2 linked regions of the Pedobacter sp. W3I1 genome follow. The protein of the gene in region 2 binds, or shares a complex with, the protein of the main gene of each other region. Links are inferred from orthologs where the notes say so. Each region holds a gene or a part of one and is shown on either strand. Other genes may lie near its edges.

What was found. Proteins that work in one complex are often made in the same cells at the same time.
Region 1: the proteins of QF042_RS23680 (region 2) and meaB are in contact, whole or in part, in a crystal structure (PDB 8DPB), measured with the Methylorubrum extorquens proteins. The link is inferred for Pedobacter sp. W3I1 from one-to-one orthologs. Residues at the interface, in SOR27001.1 of Methylorubrum extorquens: Glu577, Glu578, Asn579, Asp580, Gly581, Arg582, Arg583, Arg585, His596, Ala604, Ser605, Ala608, Asp609, Gly611, Phe612, Asp613, Val614, Asp615, Ile616, Gly617, Pro618, Leu619, Glu625, Arg628, Gln629, Val631, Glu632, Asn633, Asp634, Glu661; in SOR26638.1 of Methylorubrum extorquens: Arg20, Ala21, Ala24, Arg25, Thr28, Ser32, Arg33, Arg34, His37, Thr98, Gly99, Gly100, Ser101, Ile102, Leu103, Lys106, Thr107, Ala110, Ala113, Ile114, Asp115, Arg116, Ala118, Phe119, Ile120, Arg121, Pro122, Pro124.

The regions. Positions count from the first base shown.
Region 1 is NZ_JAUSXN010000001.1:6,355,037-6,360,672, reverse strand. Bases 922-3,663 are described here. They hold meaB (methylmalonyl Co-A mutase-associated GTPase MeaB), read left to right. Parts: upstream 922-1,715; coding sequence 1,716-2,612; downstream 2,613-3,663. Other genes in these bases: QF042_RS26090 (aminopeptidase P family protein), read right to left, coding at 2,660-3,663; QF042_RS26100 (glycosyltransferase family 2 protein), read right to left, coding at 922-1,657. In the rest of the region: QF042_RS26105 (glycosyltransferase family 1 protein), read right to left, coding at 1-567; more of QF042_RS26100, read right to left, coding at 782-921; more of QF042_RS26090, read right to left, coding at 3,664-3,949; QF042_RS26085 (OmpA family protein), read left to right, coding at 4,121-5,467; QF042_RS26080 (DUF6728 family protein), read left to right, coding at 5,565-5,636. UniProt on the Escherichia coli protein: Binds and hydrolyzes GTP. Likely functions as a G-protein chaperone that assists AdoCbl cofactor delivery to the methylmalonyl-CoA mutase (MCM) ScpA and reactivation of the enzyme during catalysis.
Region 2 is NZ_JAUSXN010000001.1:5,813,147-5,819,039, forward strand. The notes cover bases 1,206-4,204. They hold QF042_RS23680 (methylmalonyl-CoA mutase), read right to left. Parts: upstream 3,480-4,204; coding sequence 1,932-3,479; downstream 1,206-1,931. Other genes in these bases: dnaA (chromosomal replication initiator protein DnaA), read right to left, coding at 1,206-1,379; QF042_RS23685 (hypothetical protein), read right to left, coding at 3,613-4,143. In the rest of the region: more of dnaA, read right to left, coding at 1-1,205; QF042_RS23690 (iron-sulfur cluster assembly accessory protein), read left to right, coding at 4,236-4,589; QF042_RS23695 (ABC transporter permease), read left to right, coding at 4,753-5,893. UniProt on the Escherichia coli protein: Catalyzes the interconversion of succinyl-CoA and methylmalonyl-CoA. Could be part of a pathway that converts succinate to propionate.

The DNA.
Region 1 (5,636 bases), 540 kb from region 2 along the record:
TTCGTCAGAGATTGGCCCTGTAATATGTACCCTATCTAAACAGTTGTATTTTTCAGCTTCTTCTAAAATTCTTTGTTTATGTGGAGTTTCTCTGCCCGAAATAACAAGATGAAAGTCATTTCCTTTTAATAAAGCCGGCAGCAGGTGAAATCCTTTCTGTACCGATAATAACCCTATCGTAAATAAGAAAGGTTTCGGAGGAACGAAGCTTGGGCTGTGCTTTTCGTCTGAAATTAGTTTATCTGCACCATTATAAATCACACTAACTTTTTCTTTGGCCTCAGGGAAATAGTTAACTACGTCATTCGCAACAAACTGCGATATGCATACAATTTTATCACACCGTGATATAAGCTTGCCAAGTTTTTTTAGATAAACCTGAATTCTGTGCGGCTTGCTAAATTTTAAATGAACCTTGTTCATGTCATGAACAGTCATTATTTTTTTTGCGTTTACTTTGCTTGGTCGTAATCTGCAGGTCTGATCAGATAGATGGACAACATCAAAATCATTCCTGCCCTTAAAAAATAACCGATCTAATCTCGATAGATAAATGATATTAACCAAGCCGTTAAAAAGATATTGAGTGTGTTTAAAGAGATAAAATTTTAATTCAAATTTTCCTTTGTTTTCCTGGATCAATGCATCGCCCAATCCTTTTCCAAACGAAAAATAACCGCAATTGGCATCTTTCATCGAATCAAAAGTTACTAAGACTTTAGGCTTTTTCATTAAACAATATTATTAAATGAAGTAAATATAGATAGATTTAAATTGTAGCTTATTTTACAATTTTATAATTCCTGTATTCAAACAGCCGAATGCCTGTTAAATCTTCAATTTTTTGCAAAACGCTCCTGCGGAAATTCATTTTTGGCGTTTCTTTAGTTAAATCTTTATCAAATTTCCAGTTTGCTGTGGCAATTCTTGCCTGCATAACTTTTGGATGGGTACCTTTAAAATGAACCAAACGATCGGCATTGTGCATATCAAAGGATTCTTGTACGGGATAATTTTCTTCAATCCATTCTTCTGTTTGATAAAACTGATTAAAGTTCCGCACTTTACCTTGTAATCCTTTTGGAGGTTTAACCCAGCCATAATGATAAATATAAGCATCGATTAACTTAACCTGAAGTTTTCTGTCGTTAATTCTGAAGCCTTGTGCATCGCGGTAAGATTTTACTCCTGGTAAATTTTTTATAACCCGAACTTCTCTTCTATACCAGCGTCTGGATTCAGCCAGATAGTCATAAGAAGCATAAAAATGCTTGTATTTTAAAAGAAGTGCTTCAACATTGTTGTTGTTGAGCTCTTCTTCCATTTCTTTTCTAATCAGCGGAAGATAATCTTCATGTATGGCCTCATCACCTTGAATGTAGATCATCCAATCGGTATCTTTACTTATTTCTGCCAGAGCCTTATTGGTTTCATCGGCAAAAACTCGTCCGCCTTCTCTTATGCTTTCATCCCAAACGGTATCAATGGTTCTGATTTTAGGATCGATGCTTTTAACCATTTCAGAAGTTTCGTCTGAGGAATTTCCCAATGCAACGATAAAATCATCACACAAAGGTAATACCGAAAGTATGGCTTCTTTTGCTGGATAATCGTTTACAATTGCATTTCTTAAAAAGGTAAAACCGGTAACTTTCATTCTAGGGGCGCTTTGTAGCTGATAATTTTTGTTTATTTGTACAAAGATAGTTTTATTGATGAATACGCATCTATCCATTTTAAGCGAAGTAAGGGCGGGGAATTACAAGGTTTTGGCAAGAACATTAACCCTTGTCGAAAATAACATTACACCAGCTGATTCGATTTTAAGAGATCTGGATAGTCGGGTTAATGTTCCGGTTTTAGGGATTACTGGCCCTCCTGGTGCAGGTAAAAGTACCTTGGTAAATGCAATAGCCAGTCATTTTGTTGTGAAGGGAATGCGTATTGCGATATTGGCAATAGATCCTACATCCCCATTTAATTTTGGTTCTTTGTTGGGCGATCGTATCCGTATGGCGAGTCAGTTTAACAATCCAAATGTTTTTATCCGTTCGTTGGCTACACGTGGCGCTTTGGGTGGTATTTCGGCAAAAACTATCGAAATGGTTGATGTTTTAAAAGCAGCTAATTTTGATCTGATTATTGTCGAAACTGTCGGTGTTGGGCAATCGGAAGTAGAAATTGCAGGACTGGCTGACAAAACTGTCGTTGTTTTGGTTCCCGAATCTGGAGATGAGGTACAGAATATCAAATCTGGTTTGATGGAGATTGCCGATTGTTTCGTGATAAACAAGGCTGATAGAGAAGGGGCAGACGTTTTTGTCAATAATTTAAAGAAAATTGTTCATCAGGGCACGAGGACTATCCCAATATTAAAAACGGTGGCCGATAAAAATACAGGTATTGATGAACTATGTAGATGGATAATCAAGCCTCTTACTTCTGATCATAACAGAAAGGCTTTTCTTTTTGCAGAGAAAGCCTGGAGGCTCATTCAACACGAAAAAATGAGGGTTATAGATAAAAAAAGGCTGCTAGAAAAAGTTCAGGCAGCCTTGAAAGAAGAAGATTTTAATATTTACCGTTTAGCTGATGAGTTTAATAATGGTTAAATAAAACTGCTAACTGCTAACTGCGAATTGTCAATTGAGAACTGTAATTAACTGTTCATGATATCCTCAATTTCTTCAGCTTCTAATGGGATATCGGCCATTAGATCTACATTTCCATTTGCGGTGATCAGAATATTATTTTCTAAACGGATGCCTAAGCCTTCCTCCGGAATATAAATGCCTGGTTCAACCGTAAGGATGTTTCCGTTAGCAAATGGCGTATATCTTCCTGCAAAGTCGTGTACATCTATACCTAAGTGATGCGAATTGCCGTGCATAAAATATTTTTTGTAAGCCGGCCACGTTGCGGTCTGATTCTTCACGTCAGTTGTAGAAATAAGTCCGAGATTAATCAGTTGTTCAGTCATAATTTCGCCAACTTGTTCGTGGTAGGTATTCCATATGGTTCCTTCGCCAATTAATTTAATCGACGCTTTCATTACGTACAGTACTGCATTGTATACATCTTTTTGTCTTTTGGTGAACCGACCGTTGACAGGGATGGAGCGGCTCATATCTGCGTTGTAATTGGCATATTCTGCACCAAAATCGAAAAGGATTACGTCTCCATCTTTACATACCTGGTTATTATCGTTGTAGTGTAAGATGTTTGCGTTATGGCCGGAAGCAATAATAGGAGTGTAAGCATGGCCTGTTCCGCCTTGGCGGATAAATTCATGTATAATCTCCGCCTCAATTTCATATTCTTTAACACCAGGCTTGGTAAATTTTAATACCCTAATAAAAGCATCGCGGGTTATTGCCGACGCCTTTTTGGTCAGTTCGATTTCAACATCTGATTTAACTGCACGTAAATTACGCATAATTGGTGCCGAGCGTTCATAATGATGCAATGGATATTTCGCCCTCATTTTCTCAATGAAACGAATATCACGATAAGGAACTTCGTGGGCATACCTATCATTTTCATTTGTGTTTAAATAAATATGTTCGGCATAGTTCACAATGCTATGCAGTATGTTGTCAAAATCCTCTAACCAGTATACAGCTTGAATACCTGAAGCCGCTTTAGCTTGCTCTTTAGTATACTTGTATCCTTCCCAAACTTTAATGTAATCGTTAGTCTGTCTTAAAAACAGGACTTCTCTGTACAATGGATTAGGACAATCAGGAAATAATAATAATATTGTTTGTTCTTGATCAATTCCAGATAAATAAAATAAATCGGGATTTTGCTTAAAAACAAAGTTCTGATCACCACTTCTGGGAAATTCATCACTTGAATTAAATATAGCTAATGAATTGGTTTTTAGTTTGTTAGTAAAGTTATTTCTATTTAAAATAAATAATGACTGATTGATGGTAGGATATTTCATGAAAATGGTATTTTTATATGGGCAATGGCCAAATGTAATAAAATGATTAATTACTGTGAAGTTTGGAACGGAGTTTGTATAAAAGTTTGAAAATTTAAAATTTTGTTTAATTTTGCGATTACTAAAAAATTAATCAATTAAATTGTTTAACCCTTAAAAAAGAAAAAGATTATGAATTATTCTACTTTAAAGAAAAGTGTTGCGCTTTCTTTAGTGGCATTAACAGGAGTTGCTTCTCTTGCTGTCGCTCAGGATGCACCTGCAACAACTTCTGCTGCCAAGGTATTTGGTGGTAGAGGACAGTACAGAACTTGGTCTATCGGTGTACATGGTGGTGTTTTAATGCCAGTTGTTGCTATCGGCGGTTCAAATGACTTTAACAAATGGGATGCTAACTTAGGTTACGGTTTAAACATCCGTAAACAATTAGGTCACTCATTCGGTTTAGAATTAAACGGAACTCGTGGTAAACTTTCAGGTACTAACGAAGGTATTTCTAACCCAGCTGTAAAAGACTTCGAAACTGAATTACAATATGCTGTAGATTTACGTGGTGTTGTAAATGTAGGTTCTATCGATTTCTTACGTCGTGAGAACTCAGTAGGTTTCTTCTTAACTGCTGGTGCTGGTTATATGGCTTATGCTCCAAAAATTACTTTAGCTAATGGTTCACAAATCGACTGGAAAGGTAAAGCTACTGGTCCTGCTGATGACAAACATGATGCTAAAGATTACGTAAAAGGTTTCTACATTCCAGTTGGTGCTGGTGTTAAATTCAAAGTTTCTGAGCGTGTTAACTTTAACTTAGGTTACACTATGAACTTTGTTGATGCTGATAACTTAGACGGAGTTTATGCAAAAGGTCAAACTAAAGATAAATTCTCTTACGGTTATGCTGGTTTAGAATTCTCTTTAGGTTCTTCTGCTAAACCAAGTTTAGAGTGGACTAACCCATTAGCTACTATGTACGATGAGTTAAAAGATCCAACTTTACGTCAAGAAGTTGAAGCATTGAAAAACCGTGTTTCTGCTGTTGAAAAATCTGTTGAAGATTTGAAAAAAGATACTGATGGTGATGGTGTTGCTGATCAATTCGATAAATGCCCAGGAACTCCTGCTGGTACTGCTGTTGATGGTTCAGGTTGTCCTCTTCCAAAAGCTGCTCCAGTTGATTCAGTAGCTTCAAATGTAACTGGTTTCGAAAAAATCGGTTTCGATTTCAACTCTTCAGTTTTAAAAACTGAGTCTTACCCTACTTTAGATAAATTATCTTCAGTGTTACGTGAAAACGGTGGTAAAGTAACTGTAAACGGTTACGCTTCAAGCGAAGGTACTGCTGCATATAACTTGAAATTATCTAAAGACAGAGCTAACTCTGTTAAAACTTACTTAGTAAACTCTGGCGTTAACGCTAGTCAAGTTGCTACTAAAGGTAATGGCGAAGCTAATCCAATTGCTTCTAACGATACTGAAGAAGGTCGTATCCAAAACCGTCGTGTTGAAACTGCTAGAAACTAGTATTTCAATATAAGATTTAAAAAAGTCCTGATGAAAGTCAGGACTTTTTTTATGCCTTTTAATTTTCTGTGTTAAGCTTTTTAGCTAAGTTTGTATTATGTACTTCTTTAGAAAAAAGGATCCCAGCAGGCCAAATAATATCAATCTGAGAATTATGCATTTTATCAAT
Region 2 (5,893 bases):
TTATCGGTATCGATTAAATCTTCTACCGTTTGGCAGGCATAAATTACGGTACTGTGATCGCGGCCACCGAAGAAAGCACCAATGGTTTTCAATGATGATTTAGTATGACTTTTAGAAAGGTACATCGATATCTGACGTGCCTGAACAATTTCGCGTTTACGTGTTTGCGATTTAACCATGTCAATAGGAACCTCGAAATATTCGCAAACCAATTTCTGGATGTATTCCATTGAAATTTCTTTAGAAGTATTTTTAATGAAGTTCTTCAACATTTGCTTAGCAAGAGCTAAATCGATTTCTTTTTTATTCAAAGTAGCCTGTGCCAAAAGAGATACCATAGCACCCTCTAATTCACGCACATTGTTATCAATGTTGTGTGCAACATATTCTACCACCTCGCCTGGTAACTCAATACCATCAGCATACATTTTCTTTCTTAAAATAGCAATACGTGTTTCCAGATCAGGGATCTGCAGATCTGCAGATAAACCCCATTTAAAACGGCTTAACAAACGCTCTTCCAAACCAGCTAAATCTTTCGGTGCTTTATCAGATGTTAAGATTACCTGTTTGCCCGATTGGTGTAGGTGATTAAAGATATGGAAGAAAATATCCTGTGTTTTTTCTTTACCTGCAAAGTTGTGCACATCATCCATAATGATCACATCCATTGCCTGATAAAAGTTAACGAAATCGTTAATGGTATTGTTTTTTAGTGAATCTACAAACTGCTGGCAGAATTTCTCACAGCTCACATAGATTACCAATTTATCTGGCATGCTGCGTTTAATCTCGTTACCGATTGCCTGTGCCAAATGCGTTTTACCCAAACCTACTCCACCGTAAATCATCAAAGGGTTAAAAGATGTACCACCTGGTTTAGCAGCTACAGCGTAACCTGCAGAACGCGCCAAACGGTTGCAATCTCCCTCAATATAATTTTCGAAAGTATAGTTAGAGTTTAATTGTGGATCAACATTTAATTTTTTTAATCCAGGGATAATAAATGGGTTTTTAATATCCTTATTAATGGAAACCGGAATCGGCATCGATTGTACCTTTGCCTCCGCTCCATTTCCATTTGAGGGCATATTGGTAGTATAAGGATTACCGCTGTTTGATGATTTATCTACAACGATGTTATATTCCAACCTGCCATCCTCTCCAAGTTGTTTTTTTACAGTCTTGCGTAGCAAGCCTACGTAATGTTCTTCAAGCCATTCGTAAAAGAACAAACTTGGCACCTGTATAGTTAAAACCTTACCTTCCAATTTAAGGGCTGTTATTGGCTCGAACCAAGTTTTGAAACTTTGACTCGGAATGTTATCCTTAATAATTTGAAGACAGTTCTTCCATACTTCTGTACAAGTTTTTTCCATTGCGATTTCTATAATTTATTGGTTTACAGTGCCTATTCGAATTAAAGGGATGGTCCGTTTAGGGACTACGAATATTGAGAAAATTATCAACATTTTAAACAAAAATTTCAAATAAATCGTAACGCACTGATAAGGAATATAGTAGCCCGCTTAACCTCAATTTTTTATGTTGATAACTATTTATTAACACTGGTTATCCACATTAACCATTATTTAACATCAATATACCCCCATCACTTCGAATAGCTGTTGAAAAAGCAAAATCTAAGCCATTTTAGAAACTAGTTAAGCGTTTTAGTCTTTTTTAAATTCGAATAAACTGAAAATCAAAGCTATAAGATAAATAAATTAATATTAATTTAAGCCGATCGTTTAAACTGATTTTAGATTATTTCATTACGCTTTGTTTTTGTATGAATTTTACGACAGTTCAACCCATATTTTTAACATTAATGAACAAGAGATTTGTTCATTATGATCACTTCATCAAAAGCTGAATATCTTTAATTTTAAACTGGAGTGAAGCACAAAAATCAAGACATTTAAGTTTATTTAATAAATACCAAAAGTACTTCTAAATACATCTGCAATTTCGCCAAGTGTAGCATATTTTTCAACCGCATCTATAATCAATGGCATTAAATTGTTTTCGCCCTTAGCAGCTTCATGCAACCTTCGCAATGCTTTTTCTACGGCATCGTTATCGCGGGTTGCTTTTAACTGTTCCAGCTTTTCAGATTGCAGTTTACGGATAGAATCATCAATATTAAAAACTTCAGTCAGGCCTTCTTCCTTCTGGGTAAACTTATTAACCCCTACCGAGATCCTTTCGCCATTTTCGATTTCTTTTTGATACTGATAAGATGCACCCGCAATCTCATTTTGCATATATTCGCTTTCGATGGCATTAACCGAGCCACCCATAGCGTCTATCCGATCGATATAAGCCCAGGCAGCAACCTCTACTTCATCAGTTAAGCTTTCTACAAAGAACGATCCCGCCAATGGGTCTACGGTATCGGTAACGCCGCTCTCGAAGGCAATAATCTGCTGGGTACGTAAAGCAATTTTTGCTGCCGATTCTGTTGGAAGTGAAAGTGCTTCATCATAGCCGTTAGTATGTAAAGACTGAGTTCCGCCTAAAACAGCAGCCATAGCCTGATTGCTTACCCTGATTATATTGTTTAATGGCTGTTGCGCCGTTAAGGTTGAGCCTCCGGTTTGGGTATGAAATCTTAACATCTGCGCTTTTTCGTCTGTAGCACCCAAATCTTTGGTAATCTTGGCCCACATGCGCCTCGCTGCTCTAAATTTTGCGATCTCCTCAAAGAAATTATTGTGACAATTAAAGAAGAACGATAAGCGTTTTGCAAACACGTTAATATCTAAACCCTTATCTAAAGCAGCTTTCAGATAGGTTTTACCGTTAGCCAATGTAAAAGCAAGTTCTTGCACCGCGGTAGATCCAGCCTCGCGAATGTGGTACCCCGATATGGAAATGGTATTCCACTTCGGCACTTCTTTGCTACAGAACTCAAAAATATCGGTAATCAAACGCATTGATTGCTTTGGCGGATAGATATATGTTCCTCTTGCAGCATATTCTTTTAAGATATCATTCTGTATCGTGCCCGAAATTTGCTTTAAATCTGCACCTTGTTTTTTGGCCAGCGCAATATACATAGCCAATAAAATAGAAGCCGTTGCATTGATCGTCATCGAGGTAGTGATGTCTTTTAGCTCAATACCATCAAATAAAATTTCAATATCCTTTAACGAGTCGATAGCCACGCCCACCTTACCCACCTCTCCATCGGCCATTTCATGATCAGAGTCGTAACCAATTTGTGTTGGAAGATCAAAAGCAACAGAGAGCCCCGTTGTTCCTTGCGCCAATAAATAATGATAACGCTTGTTCGATTCTTCAGCGGTTGAAAAACCAGCATACTGCCGCATCGTCCATAGGCGCCCCCGGTACATATCCTTCTGGATTCCCCTGGTAAAGGGAAATTCGCCCGGCAACTCTTCCATTGGCTTCGCTTTGGTGTACAGCGCCTTTATTTCAATACCTGAGGTGGTAGTGTGCTTTTTTTCACTCATAATTGGTTAGTTTATTCTTTGGTTAACTGTTGAAACTGGTTAATTGGTTAACTTGTGCATTGAGGTTAACTATAAAATTAGCTAGGGATCGGATTTTAATTAACCGATTTAAACAATTAACCAGTTAACCCTCTTAAAACAGCCTATGAATATCTTTTTTGATCAGCTCGATCGTTAAGTCATATGGATTTTCATCTATACTGGCCATGTGCTGTAAAATTGCTTTACTCAGTTCAATTCCATTTGCATCGGCAGGTAAACCTTGTACTGCATTATTAATCATGGCAATGGTATCGTCTTTTAATTTTCGCACTACACCCCAGGTTACACAATCTACATACAATTGCTGGGTAACATTGTGTTGGTATTCCGAGCGGATTTCATTTAAGATACCAGCTTGCAAAGTAGCAATGGCAATTCCCTGCTGGTGCAGGCGAACAAGCAAATTTGCCGGGTTAATACGATCGATAAATATAATTAAACGTTCGTGTGCCTGTAAGCGTAAGGGTAAAATATGTGCCCGGCTTTCTTTGTTCAGTTCGAGGGTTTTTAAGTTAAAGAAACGTTGGATATCGTTCTTTAAAATATAATAAACGGCTATTAGCGCAGCGAAAATGCCTGCAAATAAGATCACTATATCAACTAAAATTTGTTGGGTATTCATAAGTATTGTTTAATTACGGTAATATTAACAGCCCGTTAAAAGCAAAAATGTGCATTATTATTTATATTTGTAACAGATAAAATTTAAATAACATGAGCACAACAGTTGATACAGCATTTGCACCAGTTACTTTTTCAGAAGGAGCAGCTAAAGAGTTATATAAATTAAAGGATCAGCAGGAGATTAGTGAAGATTACGGATTACGTGTTGGCGTAGAGGGTGGAGGCTGTGCTGGCATGAATTACATTTTAGGTTTTGATCAAAGAAAAGAAGGCGATCAAGAGTATTTTATTGATGGCATTAAGGTTTTCATGAATAAAGCACACCAGATGTATTTAATGGGCATGATGATCGACTGGCAGGATGGATTAAATTCACGTGGCTTTACCTTCGTTAACCCTAATGCAACCAGCACTTGTGGCTGTGGCACGAGTTTCTCGGCATAAATAAAATATTATTGTAACATATAGTGCAGTCCCCTTGTCTAAACATCGGGACTTTTTTTATTTTTACCCATAAAGGTTGAAGGCAAAAGGTATAGGGTATAAGGTTAACCCATCTTAATACTTGATACTCAATACTTGATCCGATACTTGATACTTACAATAAATGAATTACAGAGAAAACATCAGACTGGCATTAGAATCTATTAAAGCGAACCGCTTGCGTACTATGCTTACTGCCTTAATTATTGCCATTGGTTTAATGGCTTTGGTTGGGATTTTAACCACTCTGGATGCTGTAAAGAAAAGTATGACTGATGCTTTTAGTAGCATGGGGGCCAACTCTTTTACCATCAGAAACCGCGGTACAGGAATTAGAATTGGAAACGGCAAACGGCCAAAACCTTTTAAAGCCATCCGCTATGAAGATGCCGTTAAATTTAAAGATAGCCTGAATACCCCTGCAACTGTTGCCGTAAGTGTGTTTGCCAGCGGTGGTTCTACCATAAAATACGGCAGTTTAAAAACAAATCCGAACATCAACGTTCAAGGTATAGATGAAAATGGTTTAGCCTCTCAAGGTCTAAATTTATCACAGGGAAGAAATTTTAGTGTTTCTGAAATACAACTCGGAAGCAACGTTTGTATTGTTGGTGGCGAAGTGGTTGAAAAATTGTTCAAAGATTCAGATCCATTAGATAAGCTGATCAATGTAGGCAATAACCGTTTTAAAATTATTGGCATATTAGAGAAAAAAGGATCGAGTATGGGCTTTAGTGGCGATAGGGCCGTATATGTGCCTTTACTAAAAGCCAAACAGATTAACGCCAATGCCAACCCTTCTTACACCATAACGGTAATGGTACCCAGCAATGAGATGCAGGAAAACATTATTGGCGAATCTACTGCACTATTCAGAAATATCCGCAAGGTAAAAGTGAATGAAACCAATAATTTTGAGATTACCAAGAGTGATGCCATTGCGCAAACATTATTCGAAAATTTGGCCTTTGTGGCTATTGGTGGTGTTGCCATTGGCATTATTACCCTCATTGGGGCCTCAATCGGCTTAATGAATATTATGCTGGTTTCAGTTACCGAACGTACACGTGAAATTGGTATCCGTAAAGCGATTGGCGCAAACCCGAAGGTAATTCGTCGCCAGTTTTTAATTGAAGCTGTAGTAATCTGTTTAATGGGCGGTGCATTGGGCATTTTTCTGGGAATAGTTTTAGGAAACCTGATCTCTCTCGCAATGGGTGGTGCATTCTTAATCCCCTGGCTATTTATTATTGGCGGCTTTATAT